One region of the Ensifer sp. Root142 genome, then DNA from elsewhere that is predicted to be linked to it. Evidence: predicted binding sites of a transcription regulator. Region 1 holds the regulator's gene; each other region holds the start of a gene.
The links. The regulator PhoB, encoded in region 1, activates phosphate uptake and scavenging genes when phosphate is short. The targets are predictions, from matches to a motif close to TGTCATNNANCTGTCAT.

Region 1 (5,953 bases):
CCGCAGCACTTCCGGGCATTGTCGGCGCTCTGCTTTTGACCGCCTCGCGTGCCGTCGGCGAGACGATGATCGTGGTGCTTGCCGCCGGTGTCGCGGCCCGCATGCAAATCAATCCTTTCGAGCCGATGACCACGGTGACGGTGAAGATCGTCAACCAGCTGACGGGTGACCTTGAGTTCACCTCGCCGCAGACGCTGGTTGCCTTCGCACTCGGCATCACGCTCTTCGTTATCACGCTCGGCCTCAACATTTACGCGCTCTACATCGTGCGCAAATATCGGGAACAGTACGAATGACCGACATCGCTTCCCCGGCCGTCCGGATCTCCGTCCGCCCCGCATCCGCCAAGCGTGATATCGGCATCAAGCGTCGCTACGCGGCCGAGCGTCGGTTCCGTGCCTATGGCATCAGCGCCATCAGTCTTGGCCTGTTCTTCCTCGCTCTGCTGCTGTGGACGGTGATCTCCAACGGCTACACCGCGTTCCAGCAGACGACGATCACGCTGCCGATCGAATTCACCGAAAAGGTCATCGATCCCAAGGGTGAGCGCGCGACCGACGGCAAGGTGCTGGTGGCGGCCAACTATCCGCTGCTGGTCCGCGATGCGCTGATCAAGCAGCTCGGCATCGATCCGAGCAATCGTCCGCTGGTCAAGCGGGCCACCGACATGGTGTCTGCAAGCTCCCGCACGCTGTTGCGCGACATCGTCGTCGCCGACCCGTCGGTTATCGGCAAGACCATACCGGTGACACTGCTCGCCGAAGCCAATGTCGACTCCGCCTTCAAGGGGCAGATCGACCTGAAGGTCGATGAGAGCAAGCGCAAGGTCAAGGACCAGCAGGTCACCTGGATGAACGAGCTTGCAAGCGCCGGCGTCCTGAAGAAGAGCTTCAACACCGGCATCTTCACCTTCGGTGCCTCGAGCCGTCCGGAAGCGGCAGGCGTCGGCGTTGCCGCCCTCGGTTCGCTGTTCATGATGCTGATCGTGCTCGTGCTGTCGCTGCCGATCGGCGTTGCCGCCTCGATCTATCTCGAAGAGTTTGCGCCGAAGAACCGGCTGACCGATCTCATCGAGGTCAACATCAACAATCTCGCCGCCGTTCCGTCGATCGTCTACGGTCTCTTGGGGTTGGCCGTATTCATCAACTTCGCCGGCATGCCGCGCTCGGCCGCCCTCGTCGGCGGCCTGGTGCTGACGCTGATGACCCTGCCGACGATCATCATCGCCACCCGTGCAGCGTTGAAGGCGGTCCCGCCGTCGATCCGCTCGGCAGCGCTCGGTCTCGGTGCGTCGAAGATGCAGACCATCTTCCACCACGTCCTGCCGCTGGCGATGCCGGGCATCCTGACCGGCACGATCATCGGTCTCGCCCATGCACTTGGCGAAACCGCGCCGCTGCTGTTGATCGGCATGGTCGCCTTCGTCGTCGATTATCCCGGCTCGCCGATGGAGCCGTCGACCGCGCTGCCGGTGCAGATCTACATGTGGGCCAACGAGGCGGAACGCGCCTTCGTCGAGCGCACATCCGGCGCGATCATCATTCTTCTCATCTTCCTCGTCGTCATGAACCTTGGCGCCATTCTGTTGCGACGTCGCTTTGAGCGCCGTTGGTAGTGAGGTAATTACTATGAACATCATGTCAGAAGCAGCAGTCGAAAAAGCCTTGGATCAGAAAATGAACACCGTGCCCTACAAGATGATCGGCAAGGATGTGTCGGTCTACTACGGCGAGAAGCGTGCGCTTTTCGACGTCAATCTCAATATCCGCGAGAACACGGTGACAGCGCTGATCGGCCCTTCGGGCTGCGGCAAGTCGACCTTCCTGCGCACGCTGAACCGCATGAACGACACCATCGAGAACTGCCGCGTCACCGGCAAGATCACGCTCGATGAAGACGACATCTACGACCCGACGATCGACGTCGTGGAACTGCGAGCCCGCGTCGGCATGGTGTTCCAGAAGCCGAACCCGTTCCCGAAGTCGATCTACGACAACGTCGCCTACGGCCCGCGCATCCACGGGCTTGCCCGCACCAAGTCTGAGTTCGACGAAGTCGTCGAGACCAGCCTGCAGAAGGCTGGTTTGTGGAACGAGGTGAAGGATCGCCTGCAGGAGCCGGGCACCGGTCTTTCGGGCGGCCAGCAGCAGCGTCTGTGCATCGCGCGCGCCGTTGCCGTCAGCCCTGAAGTGATCCTGATGGACGAGCCCTGTTCGGCGCTCGATCCGATCGCGACGGCCAAGGTCGAGGAACTGATCCACGAGCTGCGTACCAACTTCACGATCGTCATCGTCACCCACTCGATGCAGCAGGCGGCGCGTGTTTCGCAGCGCACTGCCATGTTCCACCTCGGCAATCTTGTCGAGGAGAACGACACCGACAAGATGTTCACCAATCCGGATGACCAGCGTACCCAGGACTACATCATGGGCCGGTTCGGTTGATGGCCGAAGCTCCTCTTCACCCCGTTTCCTGAACGCGCCCGCAAGGATCGAAGACTATGTCCATGCACATAATGTCCGCCTACGACGAAGAACTGAAATATCTCACGCGCCGCATCTCCGAGATGGGCGGGCTTGCCGAGCAGATGGTGGGCGAATCCGTTCGTGCGCTTGTCAATTCTGACCTCGCCTTGGCGCAGAAGGTGATCTCCGACGACACCATCCTCGATGAAGCCGAACGCCAGATCGGCGAAAAGGCAATCGTCACCATCGCCAAGCGCCAGCCCGTTGCTGCCGACCTGCGCGAGATCATGGGATCGATCCGCATCGCGTCCGATCTGGAGCGCGTCGGCGACCTCGGCAAGAACAACGCCAAGCGTGTCATCGCGGTTGCCGGCTCCGGCATCCCGCGCAAGCTGGCGCGCGGTCTTGAACACCTGGCAGAGCTTGCGCTGGTGCAGCTCAAGGAAGTCCTCGACGTCTACGCTTCCCGCTCGCCGGAGAAGGCCAACAGCATCCGCGAGCGCGACGAGGAGATCGACGCGATCTACACCTCGCTGTTCCGCGAGCTGCTCACCTACATGATGGAAGATCCGCGCAACATCACGCCCTGCACGCATCTTCTCTTCTGTGCCAAGAACATCGAGCGTATCGGCGACCACGCCACCAATATCGCCGAGACGATCTACTACATGGCGACGGGCGCGCAGCCGGAAGGCGAGCGTCCGAAGGACGACAATACGTCGACGCTGGGTGCCGTGAAGGACTAACGCATGTCGCGCAAAAGTGCGCAGCGGTTTTGCGATAACGACATGTGCAAAAACAAGAACTTAAAGCACAACAAGCGCATCTTAGAGATCGCGACGCGCTTTAAGACCCGGATACGTTCGAGTGCCTGCTTATGAACCTGCTCCGGTCGCAGCCCTGGTTGCGGCCCTGCTCTACTGCGTCTGAAGCTATACGTTTTCGCGCGTGCCTATGAAAACGCGCGGAGTGCTCCAGATTCTATATGTTCGAGCATCTCTTTGCGTTCGATCGAACGCGAGACGCTCTGGGTAAGGAGACGTTGCCTGATGTTGCCGAAAATCGCCGTTGTCGAAGACGAAGAGGCGCTGAGTGTCCTGCTGCGTTATAACCTCGAAGCCGAAGGGTTCGATGTTGATACGATCCTGCGCGGAGACGAGGCGGAGATCCGCCTACAGGAGCGCCTCCCGGATCTCCTGATCCTCGACTGGATGCTGCCGGGCGTTTCCGGCATCGAGCTTTGCCGCCGGCTGCGCCAACGTCCGGAAACCGAGCGCCTGCCGATCATCATGCTGACGGCGCGCGGCGAGGAGAGCGAGCGGGTTCGTGGCCTTGCCACCGGCGCCGACGATTATGTCGTCAAGCCGTTCTCGACCCCGGAGCTGATGGCCCGTGTCAAGGCGATGCTGCGGCGCGCCAAGCCCGAGGTCCTCTCGACGCTGCTTCGCTGCGGCGACATCGAGCTCGATCGCGAGACCCATCGCGTGCATCGCCGCACCCGCGAGGTCCGCCTTGGTCCGACGGAATTCCGCCTGCTCGAATTCCTGATGTCGTCGCCGGGCCGGGTGTTCTCGCGCTCGCAACTCCTTGATGGCGTCTGGGGCCACGATATCTATGTCGACGAGCGCACCGTCGACGTGCATGTCGGTCGCTTGCGCAAGGCACTGAATTTCTCGAGCATGCCTGATGTCATCCGCACCGTTCGCGGTGCCGGCTACTCGCTCGAAAGCTGAGCCAGCCGGCCACTGCAGCGCCGCGCATCTTAATGGACGCGCAAAGGTCGCTGTTGCATCTTGAATTGCGGCATGTTTCCTTGAAGCGAATACGAACCAGGGAAACATGCAGCAGCCAATAAAAAAGGGGCCGTGCGGCCCCTTTTCTGCATGTGGTTTTCGGTCGTCTCAGCGAGCGCGACGGCGCTCGGAGGTCGGCTGATAGGCAAGCCGCGCATGGAATGTGCAATAGGGCGAAGCTTCCGGGGAATCGTTGCCGCAGAAGTGGAATTCTTCCTTGAGCGGGTCGCCGATCGGCCATTTGCAGGTGCGCTCGGTCAACTGCGTCAGCTCCAGGCGGCGCGACATTGGCACGACCACATCCGTCTGGATGCGGAAATCCTGTTCGGCGACGAGATCGACTTCGACCTCTTCCTTGAGCACGGTCGCGCCGGCCGCACGGGTAACCGTCCGTGTCGTGACGCGCGAAGCGTAGTTCGGAGCGCGCGGCGCCGAAGTCGGGCGCTGCTTCGGCCGGGTCGCGGCGGTGGTTCCGCCAGCCTTGGCCCTGCCGGGCAGGCTCAGCCGGTGAACCTTGCCGATGACCGCATTGCGGCTGACGCCGCCGAGCTGTGCCGCGATCTGGCTCGCGCTCAGGCCCTCGGACCAAAGCTTCTTCAGTTTTTCCACCCGCTCGTCAGTCCAGTTCATTTCTGCACTCTCCGTTCTCAGCGTTGGCGATGACAGAATCTCTCACCACGCTCCGGACAGGCTCCGGAGCTGCAACGCGATAACACTTTTGGTGACTAGGCCCGCCGCATGCGTCTAGTAATTGAACATTAACCTACTGACCGGCGGACTCCGTGGCAAGAGTCCCGCGAATCGCGCCGAATCGATTTCTTGGTTTTCCCCAACTTGCTCGGTGGGCGTTGCATTTTTGCAAGCCCCGTCGCGTGATTTTTTCGTCGCATGGATCAGACCCGTCCGACCGCACTGCAAAGCTTGGTTTTGTTGACATTGCGCTGCGAAATAGGAATAGTGCCTGCGCCGCCGCAAGGCGGCATTTTTAATTTTTTGCCGCGCTCAACAGGGGCTCGGATCGATGCCGATAGCAATGAAGGAGAGGCTCGCCATGACTGCAACCACGCCGCTTTACGACACCTACATGCGTGCGCCGTTGCGTTTCGAGCGAGGAGAGGGCGTCTGGTTGATCGCCGAAGACGGCTCGCGCTATCTCGACTTCGCCGCCGGCGTCGCCGTCAACTCGCTTGGCCATGCGCATCCGCATCTGGTCGAGGCGTTGAAGGCGCAGGCCGAGAAGGTCTGGCACCTGTCCAACCTTTATGAGGTCCCCGGCCAGGAGAGCCTTGCACGCCGGCTGACGGCCGTCACCTTCGCCGATCGTGTCTTCTTCACCAACTCGGGTGCCGAGGCGCTCGAATGCGCGATCAAGACTGCGCGTCGCTACCACTATGCCAAGGGCAATCCGGAGAAGTTCCACATCATCACCTTCGAGGGTGCCTTCCACGGACGCACGATCGCGACCATCGCGGCGGGTGGTCAGCAGAAGTACATCGAGGGCTTTGGCCCGAAGGCCCCGGGTTTCTATCAGGTTCCCTTCGGCGATATCACGGCGCTCAAGGATGCGATCACCGACGAGACGGCGGCGATCCTGATCGAGCCGATCCAGGGCGAGGGCGGCATCCGCCCGGTCACCAAGGAATTCATGCAGGAGCTGCGCGCGCTTTGCGACGAGTTCGGTCTGCTGCTGATCCT
Region 2 (5,953 bases), on a different contig from region 1:
CTCCCGGGCAGCGCCCGAGACGATCTTCGACAGCGGCCCGGGCGAGCTCTTCGTCGTGCGCAACGTCGCCAATCTCATGCCGCCCTACGAGCCGGACGGACACTACCACTCGACGTCGGCAGCTCTGGAATTTGCCGTCCAGTCTCTGCGTGTCAGCGACATCGTCGTCATGGGCCACGGACGCTGCGGCGGCATCAAGGCGGCGCTTGACCTGGACGCCGAGCCCCTGTCGCCGGGTGACTTCATCGGTCGCTGGATGCACCTCTTGAAACCGTCCGCCGAACAGATCCAGAGCAATGACGTGATGACCCAGGCCGAGCGGCAGCGCGCTCTGGAGCGGGTTTCCATCCGCAACTCGATCGCCAATCTTCGCACCTTCCCCTGCGTCCAGATTCTCGAATCGAAGGGCAAGCTCCAGCTTCACGGCGCCTGGTTCGACATTTCGACCGGCGAGCTCTGGGTGATGGATCCGAAGAGCGGCGACTTTGCCCGTCCAGGTATGTGATAGAAGCCAGAGAAAAAGCCCGGTCCTTTCGAACCGGGCTTCTTTTATTTCATAAGCTTTGATCTTTTGTTTTTGCGCTGTCGTTATCGCAAAACCGCTGCGCACCTTTGCGCAACATGCGTTAGAGCGTCTGCGGTTTAAGCGGAGTCGCAGAAACGCTCTATCTCCTTGTTTCTACGCATTTCCTGACGGAAAACCGCTTCGCACTTTTCCTGGAAATGCTCTAGTCGCCGTCAATTTCCGCGCCGATGATGGCGATCGCCTGCTGATAGACGCTGGCGGCGTTCCAGCCCTGGATCGCGCCGAAATTGGCCTGTCCCGGCTGATATCCGGCGCCCGGCTGCCAGCCGTGTCCACGCAGGAAGTTCGCGGTCGAAGCAAGCGCGTCAGCCTTCGAGCGGACCATGTCGATATGGCCGTTGCCGTCACCGTCGACGCCGTATTTCAGAACGTTTGCCGGAAGGAACTGGGTCTGTCCGATTTCGCCATGGGCAGCGCCGCGTGCAGCCGGGCTGAGATCGCCGCGCTGGACGAGCTGGAGCGCCGCATAGAGCTGGTTGGTGAAGTAGTCGGACCGGCGGCAGTCATAGGCGAGCGTCGAAACGGCTGAGAGCGTATGCTCCTTGCCCATGAAGCCGCCAAAGCCGGTTTCCATGCCCCAGATGGCGATCAGCGGGCCGGCCGGTACGCCGTAGCGCCGTTCGATGCTGTTGAAGAGCGCCGCATTCTGGGCCTTCATCTTCTTGCCGCGCGAGATGATCGTCTGACCGCCACGCTTCTGCATGAACTGGCTGAGCGAGAGCTTGAAGCTTTTCTGGCCGCGGTCGGCGCGGATCGTCGCCTTGTTGTAGGAAACGCCGGAGAGCGCCTTGTCGAGCGCCGCAGGGCTGATGCCGTTGCCGGAGGCTTCCTGCTTGAACTGCGTCATCCAGGCCGCGAAACCGCTGCCGTCGTTGCCGCACTGTGCCGCCGACGCGGTCGCCGGAAGGATCGCCGTTGAAATCAGGGCCGCAAGCCCAATCGCTACGCACTTTGCCGTGTGCATGAAATACCCCGTCATTGCCCAAATCTGGTTGCCGTTAGGAAGATGCCAGCCTTTGCCGGCTCTGTCACCCGCCCCTCATTGGCGGAAATTTCCTAACGGTTTCACGTGAATCCGATCAATTTTGCGCACGGATCCGTGAAACAGGAAACCCCGCAGGCCGATAACGGGCCAGGCGGGGTTCTTATTCGTGCTTTACCGTCTGTTTGTTCAGGCGGCCTGCTTCTTGGCGCGGATCAGACCGCGGTTGATGAGCAGCTCGGCGATCTGGATCGCGTTGAGTGCCGCACCCTTGCGCAGGTTATCGGAAACGACCCAGATGTTGAGGCCGTTTTCGACGGTTGCGTCTTCGCGGATGCGCGAGATGTAGGTCGCGTCTTCGCCGGCGCACTCGTAAGGCGTTACGTAGCCGCCGTTCTCGTGCTTGTCGACAACAAGGCAACCCGGTGCTTCGCGCAGGATATCGCGCGCCTCGTCAGCGGTGATCTCGTTTTCGAACTCGATGTTGACCGATTCCGAATGGCCGATGAAGACCGGGACGCGCACGGCCGTGCAGGTCACCTTGATCTTCGGGTCGAGCATCTTCTTGGTCTCGGCCAGAACCTTCCACTCTTCCTTGGTGTAGCCGTCTTCCATGAAGACGTCGATGTGCGGAATGACGTTGAAGGCGATGCGCTTGGTGAACTTCTTCGATTCGATCGGGTCGGCAACGAAGACCGCACGGGTCTGGTTGAAGAGTTCGTCCATGCCGTCCTTGCCGGCGCCGGAAACCGACTGGTAGGTCGAGACGACGACGCGCTTGATCTTGGCGTGGTCGTGCAGCGGCTTCAGCGCGACGACGAGCTGGGCGGTCGAGCAATTCGGATTGGCGATGATGTTCTTCTTGGTGAAGAGCGTGATCGCGTCCGGGTTCACTTCCGGCACGATCAGCGGCACTTCGGAGTCGTAACGCCAGGCCGAGGAATTGTCGATGACGACGCAACCCTGCTGGCCGATCTTCGGCGAATACTTCAGCGAAACCGCGCCGCCGGCCGACATCAGGCAGATATCGGTATCGGAGAAATCGTAGTTTTCGAGGTTCTTGACCTTGAGCGTCTTGTCGCCGAAGGAAACTTCCGTGCCCTGGGAACGGGCGGAAGCAAGGGCGACCACTTCATCGGCGGGAAAGCCGCGTTCCGAAAGGATGTTCAGCATCTCCCGGCCGACATTGCCGGTGGCGCCTGCGACTGCAATCTTGAAACCCATGATCTAAGCTCTCTTTTTTGTCTCTCCTCGTCGGGTGGAGGGGGAAACCGCGCGATCCGCCGCGAGGGTTCCTGTCCCCGGCCAAACCGGGGAGAGAGCGGAGGGCCAGAGACGTCAGACGGTTTTCGTCGTCGTTTTGGCCGTTGTTTTGAAGGAAGCTGGAAAACGCATATCCTGCCCGGCGATTTCTGCCAGGACGCTGCTGTCAGCGAAGTTGTGTTCGCGGCGAAGCATGGAATGCCTTCCTTTCCGAGGCTCGTAATAATTGTTTCTATCGGCGAGTCAAGCGTGCGATGCTTGGCGCCTGCAAACGTGATCGCAATGTCATGTCGCTGTCATCGCCGGGCGTTACGACCGCGCAATCCGACACCTCAAAGGGACGATTGCCATGCGTATGCTTCTTGCCACCCTCTTTGCCACGACGGTTCTGGCCCACGCCGCTCAGGCCGCAGACGTCTATCCCATTGATCGCGCGACAATTCTTGCCGGTTCCCCGTTCGATTTCAAGGTCGAGCTCAAGAGCGCCGTCAAGGCGGAAGACATCAAGGTGACCGTCAACGGCCAGGACTACAAGGCAGCGCTCGGTGCCGAAGCCGCCTATGTCGCGATGGAAAAGGGCAAGGAAGACAAGGAGCTCGGTTCGGCCCTGCTCCTGCGCAACGCTATAATTGGCGCACCGGGCAGCTACAAGGTCGAAGTGACGGCTGGCGGAGAGACGAAGACCGTGACCTGGCACGTCTATGCCACGGCGGAGCAGCCGAAGGTCAAGAACGTCATCTTCCTGCTTGGCGATGGCCTTTCGGTTGCGCACCGCACCGCCGCCCGCATCATGTCGAAGGGCATGACCGAGGGTAAGGCTAATGGCCGCCTCAACATGGACGACCTCGAGCGCATGGCCTTCATCGGCACGTCGGCGACCAATTCGATCGACACCGACAGCGCCAACACCATGTCGGCCTACATGACCGGCCACAAGACCGTGATCAACGCCGTGGGCGTCTATGGCGACCGCACGCCCGACAGCCTCGACGATCCACGGGTCGAGACCATTGCCGAAGCGCTGCGCCGCCAGACGCAGAAGTCGATCGGTCTCGTCACGACCTCGGAAATCGAGGACGCCACGCCGGCCGCCGTCGTCGCCCACACCCGCAACCGCAGCGACAAGGCCGAGATCGTCGGCATGATCTACGACGTCAAGCCGGAGGTCATCCTTGGCGGAGGCTCGGCCTATTTCCTCGGCAAGGAGACGCCCGGCTCCAAGCGCAAGGACAACCAGGACTACATCAAGCTTTTCCAGGAAGCCGGTTATGCGCTTGCGACCGACAAGAGCGAACTTGCCAATGCGCCCGCCGACGGCAAGCTTCTCGGTCTGTTCCACACCGGCAACATGGACGTGACGCTTGATCGCGAGTTCCTGAAGAAGGGCACGGTCGAAAAGTTCCCCGGCCAGCCAGGCCTTGTCGACATGATCAAGACCGCGCTCGACAGGCTGTCGAAGAACGAAAACGGCTTCTTCCTGATGGTCGAGGGCGCCTCGATCGACAAGATGAGCCATCCGCTCGACATGGAGCGCGCCGTCGTCGAGACCATCGAGTTCGACCAGGCGGTCGGCGTTGCCCGCGCGTTCGCGAAGAACAACCCGGATACGCTGGTTGTCGTGACCGGCGACCATACCCATGGCGTCTCACTGCTCGGCATCATCGACGACACCGTCGAGGGCAAGGAAGGCCGCGACAAGGTCAAAACAGGCGCTTCGGCGGGCTTCCCGAACTATACCGACGAGAACAAGGACGGCTTCCCCGACAAGATCGACGCGAGCCGTCGTCTGGCGATGTTCGTCTCAAACTTCCCCGACTACTACGAAACCTTCAGCCCCAAGCTGGACGGGCCGTTCGAGCCGGCGGTGAAGAACGAGAAGGACGAGTATGTCGCCAACGAAGCTTACAAGGACATGCCCGGCGCCGTGCTGCGCGTCGGCATCCTGCCGAAGGACGAAAGCACCGGCCAGCACACGGTCGACGACGTCGTGCTGCAGTCGGAAGGTCCGGGCAGCGAGGGCTTCAGAGGCTACATGGAGCAGAGCGACGTCTACCGCGTTCTCGTCGATGCGCTTGCCCTCGGCGTGAAGCAGACCAACTGATTGTTTGAAACCCGCCTCCTCCCTGAAACGGGGAGGAGGCTTCACGCTGACGTTCATTCCCGGCCACATCACGCCCATGCGCTGCCGGGGTACTCTTGGCGATAAGACGATGACCCTACCGACACCCATATCCTTGAGCCGTCGAGCTGTGCTCGGCCTGATTGCCGGCGCGGTTGTCGCGTTCGACGGGCATGCGGCCCTGGCCGACGCCAGTCTCACTTTCGATGAGCTCTACGGCAAGGTCAGTGTACTCGGCCTCGAATTCTCGACAAAGGTGAAGAGCCTTGCCGGTCAGGAAGTCCGCATGCGCGGCTTCATGGCGCCGCCGCTCAAGGCAGAGGCAGCGTTCTTCGTGCTGACGGAAGTTCCGATGGCGCTTTGCCCGTTTTGTTCGTCGGATTCCGATTGGCCGGACAATATCGTCGTCGTCTATCTCGGGGAGAAGCAGACCTTCGTGCCGCCCGGCCAGACGATCGAGGTTCGCGGGACACTGGAGGTCGGCTCCTGGACCGATCCGGAGACCGGATTCGTCAGCCTGCTGCGTCTGCGCTCGTCTCAATTTTACGCGGTCTAGGGCATGCTTGGTCTTCAACTCGCAGGCGTCGATGTCAGCTTTCCCGGACTTGCCGCACCCGCTCTTGCGATCGACAGCCTTGACGTCGCCGCCGGCAGCCGTGTGGCGCTCACAGGTGCGTCAGGATCCGGCAAAAGCACGCTGATCAGCATCCTGACCGGGCTCGAGCGGGTCGGACAGGGCCGCATCCTCTGGGGCGATGTCGATATCTGCGCGCTCTCCGAGGGCCGTCGTGACCGTTGGTGCGGCGCCAATATCGGTCTGGTCCTGCAGGACTTTCATCTTTTCCCCGGCCTCAGTGCTCTGGACAACGTTCTGCTGCCGACAAGGCTCTCCGGCGCGATGAGCCGTGATGTCGGCGCCCGTGCTGAACATCTGCTTCTGCGTGTCGGCCTCACCCGGCCGACCCAGATGATCGAAACCATGTCGCGCGGTGAAATGCAGCGG
Region 3 (5,953 bases), on a different contig from region 1:
TCCGTCGAAATATGGCGACAAGAGTCGGGTTCACTTGGCGGCGCTCGTCGTCACCGCGCCGCGCCAGTGCCACGCTAAAGGTCCATGCTCGTACCCGCCAATGGCCAACGACCGCTTAGAACGCTTTGCTCACAATCTCGACTGGAACTTGCTGCGCACATTCGTCGTCGTGGTGGAGGAAGGCAGCATCACCGCTGCGGCCAACAGGCTCCTGCTGCAGCAGCCGGCCGTCAGCATGGCGCTCAAGCGGCTCGAACAGACCGTTGGGCAAAAGCTCATCGACCGCCGCCCGGGCCGCTTCGACCTGACCGATGCCGGCGCCCGATTGCACGCGCAGTGCCGCGACATCTTCGCGGCCGTCATCCGGCTTCCCAACGTCCTTGAAACGGCGGGCGAGGAAATCACCGGCCACCTCAACATTCATGTCGTCAGCCATGCCCACAACCCGGCCTGGGACCGGAAGCTCGAGAGCTTCTTTATCCAGCATCCGAAGGTAACGATTTCGGTGACGGTCGCCACGACTGTGGACGTTCTGAGCGCAGTCGAACGCAACATCGCGACGATGGGTCTTTGCGACGGCAACATCCCCACCTGGCTGAACAAGAGCTTCCACGTGCGTGAGCGCTATGCGCTTTACTGCGGCCGCGAGCATCCCCTGTTCGGTGTCGAGGGTGTTGATTTCAACGATCTTCGCGGCAATGCCTATATCGCCTTCATCGCCGATGTGCTCGGCGGACAGCATATGAACTCCGTGACGGCAGTGCGCGCCATTGGCTCGTTTGGCCAGCAGGTTCGGGCCGTCTCCTGCAATGTCGAGGAAGTGATGCGGCTGATCGCCTCCAACGTCGGCATCGGCATGCTGCCGGATCATCTGGCAGCGCCCGCCGTCGCCGGCGGACGACTTTGGCAACTGCCGCCCTACCACAACCTGCCAACGACGGATGTGTTTCGCATCTCCAACCCGAACTCGATTCTCAATCCGGCCGAGGCCGCCTTCCTTGCGCATGTGGCCGATACCGCGCCGCTTGATCACTGCCTTGATCATCAGCAGAATTGATAGCGACATTTCCCGTTATAAATTTGAACGCGTAACACGCGCTGCCTATGGTCCCACCAAATCAGGAGCGGGGTCGGGACATGCGTGAATTTGATGTGGCAATCGTTGGTGGCGGCATTGCCGGCCTTTCGCTGGCCTTTTTTCTGGCACCGCACCGCTCCGTTGCCGTCATCGAGCGGGAAGACGGGCTCGGTTATCACAGCACCGGGCGCTCCGCCGCCGAATTCGTTCTGCGGTACAACGCCCCTGAAGTGTGCAAGCTCGCGGCGATCTCCAAGACTTTCTTCGATCAGCCTCCCGAAGGCTTTTCCGACGTACCGCTGTTGAAGCAGCGTGGCGGCGTCATGATCGCCAATGCGGAGAAAGTGGCACGGCTTGAGGCGGTGTTTGCCGAGGAAAGCGCTGTCAATCCCGACCTGCGAAGGCTGACTGTCGACGAAGCAATCACCCGCGTACCGATTCTTCGGCGCGACTATGTGGCGGCCGCATTTTATGACCCGAATTTCTGGGACATCGAGGTCGAGAACCTGCTGCAGGGTTACCTGCGCGGCGCACGTCGCCATGGCGCCGAGGTGATTGAGCGCAGCGACATCGTGGCTCCGCGCCGCGAGGCAAATGGCTGGGTGCTTTCGACGAATGCCGGCGAGATCCATGCCCAGGTCATCGTCAATGCGGCTGGCGGCTGGGCCGACCCGGTCGCAAGCCTCTTCGGCGTGACGCCGGTCGGCATCGTGCCGCATCGCCGCAGCGCGATCACGGTGGACCTTCCCGCGGAGATCGATGCCCTGACAATGCCCGAGATCAACGAGATCGACGAGGACTTCTATATGAAGCCCGAAGGCGGGCGGCTGCTTGCCTCTCCTGCCGACGCCACGCCGTGCGAACCGACGGACGTGCAGCCCGAGGAGATCGATGTCGCCTGGGGCGCCCACTACGTGGAAGAGGCGACGACCGTCCCGGTCCGCCGCATCTTCAAGAGCTGGGCTGGCTTGCGCAGCTTTTCACCGGACAAGCTGCCGGTGATCGGTCACGCCAAGGATCGTCCGGATTTCTTCTGGCTTGCCGGCCAGGGCGGCTACGGCATTCTGACGTCGCCGGCACTAGGCGCGCTTGCCGCAAACCTGCTGATTGGCCTACCGGCGCCCGAAAGCTTCGCCGCAAACGGCCTTGACCCAGTCGGTTTCAACCCCGAGCGCTTCCTGAGGTAGCGACAACGCACCTCCATCCCGCTGCGATTGTCACATTCCGTTAAGGATGTCGGCGAGGCTGTGAACTGTAACATAAACTACAAGAAACTGACATTTCGCTTTCATGAAGCGCCGATATGGCAGGTGTCATACCGATGACCGGTCTCCCCGAAAGAGGGCCTGCTAGAAATGTTTCAGTTGAAGAATGTAACCCGCCAGTTCGGCAAGAAGACAGCCGTGAGCTCGGTTACCTTCGACATTCCCCAGGGCCAGATGGTCGGCGTGATCGGCCGCTCCGGCGCTGGCAAGTCGACGCTGCTTCGCATGATCAATCGCCTGGTCGACCTGTCGTCCGGCTCGATCGAGTTCGCCGGCACGGAAGTCTCGTCACTGCGCGGTGCCGCACTGCGCAACTGGCAGCGCGACTGCGCGATGATCTTCCAGCAGTTCAATCTGGTGCCGCGCCTCGACGTTCTGACCAATGTGCTGCTGGGTCGCCTGAACCATCGTTCGACGGTTCTGAGCATCCTCAACATGTTTACCCGCGAAGAGCGCATCATGGCGATCGGCGCGCTGGAGCGCCTCGGCATCGAGCAGACGGCGCTGCAGGCGGCGGGCACGCTTTCCGGCGGCCAGCAGCAGCGCGTGGCCATCGCCCGCGCATTGATGCAGCAGCCGAAGGTTCTGCTCGCTGACGAGCCAATCGCCTCGCTCGACCCGCTCAACGCCAAGATCGTCATGGACGCGCTGCGCGACATCAACGAGCGCGACGGCATCACCGTAATCACCAATCTCCACACGCTCGACACGGCGCGCAACTACTGCGAGCGGATCATCGGTATGGCGCACGGCCGCGTCGTCTTCGACGGCCAGCCGAAGGACCTGACGGCGGCCGCCGTCGCCGAGATCTACGGCGCCGATACGGGCATCGAGGAATCGATGACCTCGACAAGCATCAACATTCCGGCGGCCATTCCGCAGGAACAAACGGCATCTGCCGGCCTCCAGCCGCTGGCACTGGCCGGCATCTGACGCCCGCCAGGATCGAAGGCCCACGTCAAGGGCACCTCTTTGAAACCGAATATCATCCGGCAAAGCCGGAGAAACGGGAGAACCTTATGCTGAAGAAAGCTCTTCTGGGCGCTGTCGCCCTGCTCGCCCTCGTCGGCCACGCTCAGGCCGAAGACCTCAAGGAATTCCGCGTCGGTATCATCGGCGGCGAAAACGAAGCCGACCGCCTGCGCAACTTCCAGTGTATCGTCGACAAGCTGCCGGCTGCAATCGGCGTCGAAAAGGTTTCGCTGTTCCCGGCCGCCGACTATGACGGCGTCATCCAGGGCCTGCTCGGCGGCACGCTCGACTACGCCGAACTCGGCGCTTCGGGCTTTGCCAAGATCTACCTCGCCAAGGCCGACGCGGTCGAGCCGATCCTGACGACCGTCCAGACCGACGGTTCGACCGGCTACCACTCGATCATGGTCGCCCGCAAGGACTCCGGCATCACCAAGCTCGAAGACCTGAAGGGCAAGAAGCTCGGCTTTGCCGATCCGGACTCGACCTCTGGCTACCTCATCCCGCTCGTCACCCTGCCGGAATCGATCGGCGCGCCGGTCAAGGAATTCTTCGGTGAAACCGGCTTCGGCGGCGGTCACGAAAACCTGGTTCTCGAAGTCGTCAAGGGCACGTTCGATGCCGGCACGACCTTCGGTTCGGGCGTCGGCGAATTCAAGGACGGCTACACTTCGGGCAACCTGAAGAAGATGGTCGACAAGGGCATCCTCGACATGAATGACCTGGTCGAACTCTGGAAGTCGCCGTTGATCCCGAACGGCCCGATCGTCGTCCGTTCGACGATGAACGATGACATGAAGGCCAAGTTCAAGCAGTTCATGCTCGACCTGCCGAAGACCGATGCCGCCTGCTTCTCCGCCATCCAGGGTGGCGATTTCACTGGCTTCACCGAAGTCAACGCCGACTTCTACAAGCCGATCATCGACGCCCGCAAGGCAACGATCGGCGGCTGATTTTCCTGATCATTCAAGGACGCTGGCCGCCAAAACGGCCAGCGTTCGCCTTTTTGCTGGGGCGCCTGGAGCGCCTGTCGACAGAGGCCGGCATTGCCGGAACATTCATGGCAACTTCCATGCTCCCGAGGCATCTGAGTGAAAACGGCGCGCTGGTCGAGCGCCACTGGCAGGAGTTGAACTCGCGTCGCCGGCTTTACTCCTGGCTCGGCTTCGCCGTGCTGGTGCTCGCCCTTTCCGGCTCGCTCTGGTTTGCCAACGATTCCAATGCCGGCAAATTCTTCGACCGCCTGCCGCACTTCTTCGATTTCGTCGGCGATCTCGCGCCGCGTGATGGCCTGGAAATCTTCCGCGCCATGTTCGATCTGCCTTCGCCCTACGACGACGGCAGCTTCAAGTACAATTATCCCGAGGGTCGGCTCTACCTGACCGAGAGCTTCTACATTCCTGAGTATGTGCACAAGATGCTGGAGACCGTGAACATCGCGATCTTCTCCACCGTCATCGGCACGTTCTTCGGCTTCATCTTCTGTTTCCTTGCCGCCCGCAACCTGATGCCCAATCCGTGGGTTCGTGGTGTCGTGCGCCGGCTGATGGAGATCCTACGCGCCTTTCCCGAAGTGGTCATCGCCGGCTTCTTCCTGGCAATCCTCTCGCTCGGGCCGATACCCGCGATCGCCGCGGTTTCGATCCACACGGTCGGCGCACTCGGCAAGCTGTTTTTCGAGGTGGTCGAGAACGCCGACATGAAACCGGACGAGGGCCTGCGCGCCGCCGGTGGCAACTGGATCGAACGCGTCTGGTTCGGCATGGTGCCGCAGGTGCTGCCCAACTTCGCCAGCTATTTCCTGCTTCGCCTCGAGATCAACGTACGCGCCTCGACCATCATCGGCGCAGTTGGCGGCGGCGGGATCGGCGAGTTGCTGCGTCTGTCGATCGGCCAGGGCCATCAGGCAAAGACACTGGCGATCGTCATGCTGCTGTTTGCAACGATCTTCGCCGTCGACCAGTTTTCCGCATGGCTGCGCCGTCGCCTCGTCGGCGACCAGGCCTTCCAGCTTGCCCAGTAGGTGCGCATCATGACCTCCACGACCAGATTAAGCGCTCTCGAAATGGATGCGATCGCATCGCGTCACCCGCACTTGCTGCAGGGCTCCTCGAACAAGCGCCTGCGCACGATTGTCATCAGTGTCGGCCTCGTCGCTTACCTCATCTTCAGCTGGTGGTTTTTTTCGATCGGGCATGTTCTGGGCAACGCCAATTGGGGCATTGCCGGGACCTATCTCGCGGATTGGGTCTCCTACGAGGTTCGGCCCGAGATCAAGATCGCCCGCGACAAGACGATGACGCTCGATTACCAGCGCAACTCGCCGCTTGGGCCAAATCCGAATCCGGCATGGGTGGAACTCGACAAGGAAACCGTGACCCGAAAAGTCGAATTACCCGCTGCAACCGCACAGACTGCAAAGCCCAAGACGACGTCATCCTTCAGCTTCATGGCGCCGGGTTCAGCGCTCGGCGCGGCCAATACGCCAAGTGAGCAGAACCGCGTCGAAATGCGGACCGAGGAAATCATCACCAGGGCCGTCATCACCTATGACAGGTCGACGAAGATCGAAATTGCCGACGGACTCGTCAAGGCAACCCATCGTGGCGAGACGCTGACGATGGCCGTCGATGGCCAG
Region 4 (5,953 bases), on a different contig from region 1:
TCGCCCGCGCGAGGCGATCGACATCGGTGAGTTCCGCGACCGTGGCGCCATGGGCCACCAGATAGCCGGCAAGGGTCGGATCACCGCCGAGCTCGGCCCATTGGTAGGGCGTGCGACCTTTCACGACGCGGTTTACGTCGGCCCCATGCTCGACCAGCAGCCGCACACGGTCCGTCATCTTCTTTTCCAGCGCCCAGGCAAGTTGATAGTCGAAGACCCTTTCGCTGTTCTCGATCAACTGACCGTCTTCGCGGACAAGCCAGTTGTTCCTGTCCTTTGCGCTTAGCCCATACCGCAACAAAAGACCGATGCAGGTGTTATCGGGCTCGAACATGCGGTTATAGAGCGCCTGGCTATCATTGGCCGTAGCGCCGGCCTTAAGCAGGAGTTCGGCAAAGGCGACGCAATCCGGATGTTCTGGCTGACGCTCTTTGCCCGCCTCGCCCTGGCCGAAGACGCCCGTCAGCGCGGTAAAACGATATTGCCCGTCGTCCATCCAGAAGGCATTGGCATCGGCGCCACACGCAATGAGCCGTTCAGCCGCTGCAAGGGAAGATCTGCCGGGAACGCGGGCATAGGCCGCGTAGAGCAGAGGCTCCCAATCGTAAGGCCCACCACGCTTGCCGGAGAGTTTCGGATCCGTGTCGAGCCAACGGTCGATGGCGTCGCCATCGCCAAGAGCGGCTGCTACATGGATGCTTTCACGGGCAATTTCTGGATGCTCGTCGAGCAAGGCTTTCGCCTGGGCATATCGCTCCGGGTCCGCAGCGATGTCGCCGAAATAGGACACGGTCGCCAATGCGAGGAAGCGATTGGCAAGCTGTTCGGTGGCGGGCTTGCCGCCCTGAGCGCGTTCGAGATGCGTTTTCAATCGGGTCCAGCTGGAGAAGCCGAACTCCCGGGCGATGACCAGTTGGGCATCCTGCAGGCCGATTGTGGCCGGCTCGGAGAAATAGGACAGCGCCCGCTGGCGTGCCGCGGCATCGCCAGCCTTCAGGGCTTTGTGAAAAGCCTTGGCCTGCTTGCGGATGGAATAGAGGGTAGCGTTCGCGGAAAGATCGCGCGTGATCATGAAAGACCTCCTTTCATTCACGTCCGGTATCCGCGCCCACAGACTGAAAAGAGGTGTGGCAACCAAGTCCAGTGAAACAGGTGGGTCTGGCCCTTCCCGCGGATCGGGTGCGCCCTGCGAACGACACGATCGCTAGCACGCAGCCGATATTCTTGTCCACTGCATGTTTCCTTAAATCCTATCCGATTTAAGGATAAAACATGCAGCAATTCAAAGTGCTACAGCGACCTTTGCGCGTCTGATAAGACGCGCGGCGCTGTAGGCTTCTCAGCTTTCCGGTTCGTAGCGAACGAAAGCAAAGCGATCCCCCTTGGGCGACCAGTTGGGAACATTCATCGTGCCCTGCCCGCCGAAGAGCTCGAACAGCTCGCGCGCGTTGCTGCCATCCATCTCCATCAATCGCAGACGGACGTTCAGGTCCCGCGGATGATCGAAGACATCGCCGTCATAGGAGAGAACCAGAAGGTGTCTTCCGTCGGGCGACGGATGCGGGAACCAGTCGCCATAGGGGCTGTCGGTCACGCGCTCAACGTCGGTGCCGTCGGGACGAACGCGCCAGATCTGCATGCGGCCAGTGCGGCTGGAGTTGAAGTAGATCCACGCTCCATCCGGCGACCAGTCCGGCCCGTCGTTGCGGCCTTCGCCCTGCGTCAGTCGCCGCTCTTCGCCGCCTTCGACCGAGATCGTATAGATATCGAAGACCTGATCACGAATACCGCAATAGGTCAGTGCGCCGCCATCCGGCGACCAGCCGTGCCAGTAGGACGGGAGGTTGGGGGTGACAAGCCGCGGAGTGCCGCCAGAAGCCGGCAGCAGGTAGATCGCCGACTTGCCGAACTCGGTCTTGTCGCTGATCGCAATCGTGCTGCCATCAGGCGAAATGCCGTGGTCATTGTTGCAGAGATGGGCAAAGCCGGTTTCGATCTCGACCGGCTCCGAGCCGTCGAAGGCCAGCCGGTAAAGCCGGCCGTCGCCATTGATGATGAGATATCGCCCGTCCGGAGACCAATTCGGCGCCTCGACCAGCCGCTCCGTCTGCCAGACGACGCGAGTCTCGGCGGTAACGATGTCATAGGTTTCGATGGAACTGCGCATACGCTTCTCCTGCCGCAACCGCAGCTATTTGCTTTCTTCGCCCCGTGGCAGCACCGCCAAGACTTTGGCGCAGATCGACCGCATCAAGATGACGCTGCGCTGGTCTTGCCAGGTCGAGACCAAGCCCCAGGCCAGCAGCAGAAGAATGCAGACGAAGGCGACGCCGACGGTGACGAGACTACCGGTCGCAAGACCATAGACACCGAACACGGCCGGCGTCGCGAAACAGGCGATCTGCGCCGAAAGCTGCCCACCGGCAGAAACGTCGCTCAGCGACCACAGCCGGATCAGCCGGATTTCCTCCTCGGTGAACTCCGGCTGGCTTTCCTTGCCGTCCCGCCCTTCGGGGATGCGCTCACCGTCTATCCCCGATCGCGGAACCGGTTGGTGATTGGATAGCGCCGATCGCGGCCAAAATTCTTCTTGGTGATCTTCACGCCGGGCGCCGACTGTCGGCGCTTGTATTCGGCGATATAGAGCAGATGTTCGATGCGGTGTACCGTTGTCTCGTCATGACCACGAGCAACGATCTCCTCCGTGCTCATCTCCTTTTCGACGAGGCACTCCAGAATGTCATCGAGCACCGGATAGGGCGGCAGTGAATCCTGGTCCGTCTGGTTGGGGCGAAGCTCGGCCGACGGCGCCTTGTCGATGATGTTTTGCGGGATGACCACGCCGGATGGACCGAGCGCGCCCGGCGGCACGGTGGTGTTGCGCCAGCGCGAGATGCCATAGACCTCCATCTTGTAGAGGTCCTTGATCGGATTGAAGCCGCCGTTCATATCGCCATAGAGCGTGGCGTAGCCGACCGACATTTCCGACTTGTTGCCGGTGGTGACCACCATCGAGCCGAACTTGTTGGAGACGGCCATCAGGATCGTGCCGCGCGTGCGGCTCTGCAGGTTTTCCTCGGTGATGCCCGATTCCGTGCCCTCGAACATATCGGCCAGCGCGCCGAGAAATCCTTCGACCGGCTCTTCGATCGGCACGATATCGTAGCGGCAGCCGAGCGCTTCGGCGCAATCCTTGGCGTCCTTCAGCGAGTCCTTCGAGGTGTAGCGGTAAGGCAGCATGATCGTGCGTACCCGCTCCTCGCCGAGCGCATCAACGGCAAGTGCTGCGCAGATCGCCGAGTCGATGCCGCCGGACAGGCCGAGCACGACGTTCTTGAAACCGTTCTTGTTGACGTAGTCGCGGAAGCCGAGCATGCAGGCGCGATAGTCTGCCTCCTCCCGCTCCGGCAGGCGCGATTGCAGGCCGCCGGCACAGTGCCAGCCATTGTCGCCCTTTTTCCATTCGACGATCGACAGCGCCTCCTCGAACTGGCTCATCTGGAAGGCGAGCGACTTGTCCGTGTTGAAGGCGAAGCTCGCGCCGTCGAACACCAGTTCATCCTGACCGCCGAGCTGGTTGGCATAGATCATCGGCAGGCCGGTCTCTATCACCTGCTTGAGCACGACCTGATGGCGCACGTCCACCTTGCCGCGATGATAGGGCGAGCCGTTCGGTGACAGCAGGATTTCGGCGCCGCTTTCCGCCAGTGTCTCGCACACACCAAGATCGCCCCAGATGTCCTCGCAGATCGGGATACCAATGCGAATGCCGCGGAAATTGACCGGCCCTGGCATCTCGCCCTGGTCGAACACCCGCTTCTCGTCGAACTCGCCGTAATTCGGCAGATCGACCTTGTCGCGTACCGCAATGATCTTGCCGCCATCGAGCACGGCGACGGCATTGTGGCGCCCGGTCTTGGCCAGGCGCGGGAAGCCGATAATGACGCCCGGGCCGCCGTCGGCGGTCTCCTCGGCCAACTTTTCCACCGCCTGTAAACAGGCCTTGAGAAAAGCAGGCTTGAGAACCAGATCCTCCGGCGGATAGCCGGAAATGAAGAGCTCGGTGAGCAGCAGGAGGTCGGCGCCCTGGCGCGCCGCATCGGCGCGCGCCTCACGCGCTTTCGCCAGGTTTCCGGCGATATCGCCGACGGTCGGATTGAGCTGGGCGATTGCGATACGAAGCAGGGTGGGAGCGGCTTTGTGAGCGGTCATGAGCGGGCCTGTCGGTCTGTTCTCGAACGAATGCGTCTGACTTTCGCCCCGATCTTTAGCGCAATCCGCGCGAAAATGCCCACAGCCAATCGCCGCGAAGCGAAAAATTCCAAAAAATTCTGCGTTTCCGGTTTGTTATCGGCGCCGGCTCGCGCGTCCTCACGTCACGAAAACCTGTTTCCAAACACCCTGAACAAGTCATTCATCCCCTGTTCAAAATGACAGTCGTATGACAGTTACACGACACATTGATGAAATTGGAGAAGACGTTGGCCAATATCGATTCAGCCGTAGCGAGGAGATCACGAGTCTACGCTGGTAGACCCGGATTTGCCGCGCGGCACGCCAAGACGCTGACCTCCGCACGCAGTGCATTGTTCTCGCTGTCGATCGCGGCAGCCCTCGTTTTTGCAGTCGAGTTGATCGTGCGCCAGTCCATGGCCGACACGGTCGCCTACTTCCTCGATCCGACGCGCCCCGCATGGACCACCATCGGTGCATTCTTCCTGATCCTTCTCGCCATCGATGGCGTTTTCGGCCGCGAACACAAGTCCGCCGTGGTGCTCGCGCCGCTGGCGATCATACCGGCCATCATCTGCCAGCAGAAGCAGGTCTTTCTCTCCGACCCGCTCTATCCGACCGACTTCCTCTTTGGCCGCCAGATCCTCGAATTGATGCCTGTGCTTGTCAAGGATCGTCCGTGGACGGCCGTCGGCATCGTTGTCGGCCTCATCGCAGCCGTTACAACCATCGGCCTGTTGCTGCGTTACGCCTGGCGCAACTTCCCCAAGCTGACACGCCGCGAGCGCATCGCTCGCGCAGCTTTTGCGCTGCCGCTGCTCTTCGCCTTCTGGCACATCATGGATTACAACCAGTTCTCCTGGATCCGTGATCGCCTGAAGGTCATCCCGATCATGTGGGACCAGACCGAAAACTATCGTCACAACGGCTTTGCGCTGGCGTTTGCGATCAATCTGCCGATGGCCAACGTCAACGCGCCCGCCGGCTACATGGCCGATGCGATCGATCGCATCCCGGTCAAGCCGCTGCCGGCCGGCACCTCCCACCGCAGCAAGCCCGACGTCATCGTGCTGATGAGCGAATCCTTCTGGGATCCGACCCGTCTGCCGAACGTCAAGCTTTCGCCCGACCCGATGCCGACGATCCGCGAAATGCAATCTGGCAACGTGTTCTCGCCAGAGTTCGGCGGCATGACGGCCAATGTCGAATTCGAAGCGCTGACCGGCTTTTCGAATGCCTTCCTGCCCTATGGCAGCATTCCGTACCAACAGTACATCCGCAATCCGATCCCCTCGCTTGCCACCTTCTTCCGTGGCGAGGGTTACGTTTCGCGTGCCATCCATCCGTTCCAGAGCTGGTTCTGGAACCGCACCGCCGTCTACAAGGCCTTCGGCTTCGACACCTTCAAGTCGGAGGAGAATATGCCGCCGATGCAGAAGCGCGGCATTTTCGCCTCGGACGAATCCCTGACCAAGGAGATCATCCGCCAGGCGGACGCCATGGATGACCCCTTCTTCTTCTTCGCGGTAACGCTGCAGGGCCATGGCCCCTATGAGCCGAACCGCTATGCCAAGAATACCATCAAGGTCGAAGGCAACCTGCCGGAGAGCGATCGCCAGGTGCTTGAAACCTACGCCCAGGGCGTCAAGGAAGCCGACGAGAGCCTGAAGAAGCTGATGGACTGGGCCAAGCAACGTGACCGCGAAACCATCATCGTGCT

Region 2: a site for PhoB is predicted at 3,115-3,131, ahead of ASD52_RS25450 (alkaline phosphatase). Genes of this name have one in related genera too.
Region 3: a site for PhoB is predicted at 2,354-2,370, ahead of phnC (phosphonate ABC transporter ATP-binding protein). Genes of this name have one in related genera too.
Region 4: a site for PhoB is predicted at 4,431-4,447, ahead of ASD52_RS29455 (LTA synthase family protein). Genes of this name have one in related genera too.

The regions. Positions count from the first base shown of each region.
Region 1 covers NZ_LMFK01000012.1:246,936-252,888, forward strand. The annotation lists gene pstC (phosphate ABC transporter permease subunit PstC) at 1-296, shown strand, start outside; gene pstA (phosphate ABC transporter permease PstA) at 293-1,615, shown strand; gene pstB (phosphate ABC transporter ATP-binding protein PstB) at 1,629-2,444, shown strand; gene phoU (phosphate signaling complex protein PhoU) at 2,501-3,211, shown strand; gene phoB (phosphate regulon transcriptional regulator PhoB) at 3,515-4,198, shown strand; gene ASD52_RS13720 (GcrA family cell cycle regulator) at 4,367-4,888, opposite strand; gene ASD52_RS13725 (aspartate aminotransferase family protein) at 5,310-5,953, shown strand, end outside.
Region 2 covers NZ_LMFK01000034.1:117,344-123,296, forward strand. The annotation lists gene ASD52_RS25435 (carbonic anhydrase) at 1-505, shown strand, start outside; gene ASD52_RS25440 (lytic transglycosylase domain-containing protein) at 729-1,550, opposite strand; gene ASD52_RS25445 (aspartate-semialdehyde dehydrogenase) at 1,758-2,792, opposite strand; gene ASD52_RS25450 (alkaline phosphatase) at 3,181-4,932, shown strand; gene ASD52_RS25455 (hypothetical protein) at 5,042-5,506, shown strand; gene ASD52_RS25460 (ATP-binding cassette domain-containing protein) at 5,510-5,953, shown strand, end outside.
Region 3 covers NZ_LMFK01000049.1:48,117-54,069, forward strand. The annotation lists gene ASD52_RS35195 (LysR family transcriptional regulator) at 101-1,057, shown strand; gene ASD52_RS35200 (FAD-binding oxidoreductase) at 1,138-2,265, shown strand; gene phnC (phosphonate ABC transporter ATP-binding protein) at 2,434-3,276, shown strand; gene phnD (phosphonate ABC transporter substrate-binding protein) at 3,363-4,268, shown strand; gene phnE (phosphonate ABC transporter, permease protein PhnE) at 4,376-5,338, shown strand; gene phnE (phosphonate ABC transporter, permease protein PhnE) at 5,348-5,953, shown strand, end outside.
Region 4 covers NZ_LMFK01000044.1:188,494-194,446, forward strand. The annotation lists gene ASD52_RS29435 (ankyrin repeat domain-containing protein) at 1-1,072, opposite strand, end outside; gene ASD52_RS29440 (TolB family protein) at 1,340-2,167, opposite strand; gene ASD52_RS29445 (hypothetical protein) at 2,192-2,377, opposite strand; gene ASD52_RS29450 (NAD+ synthase) at 2,530-4,212, opposite strand; gene ASD52_RS29455 (LTA synthase family protein) at 4,482-5,953, shown strand, end outside.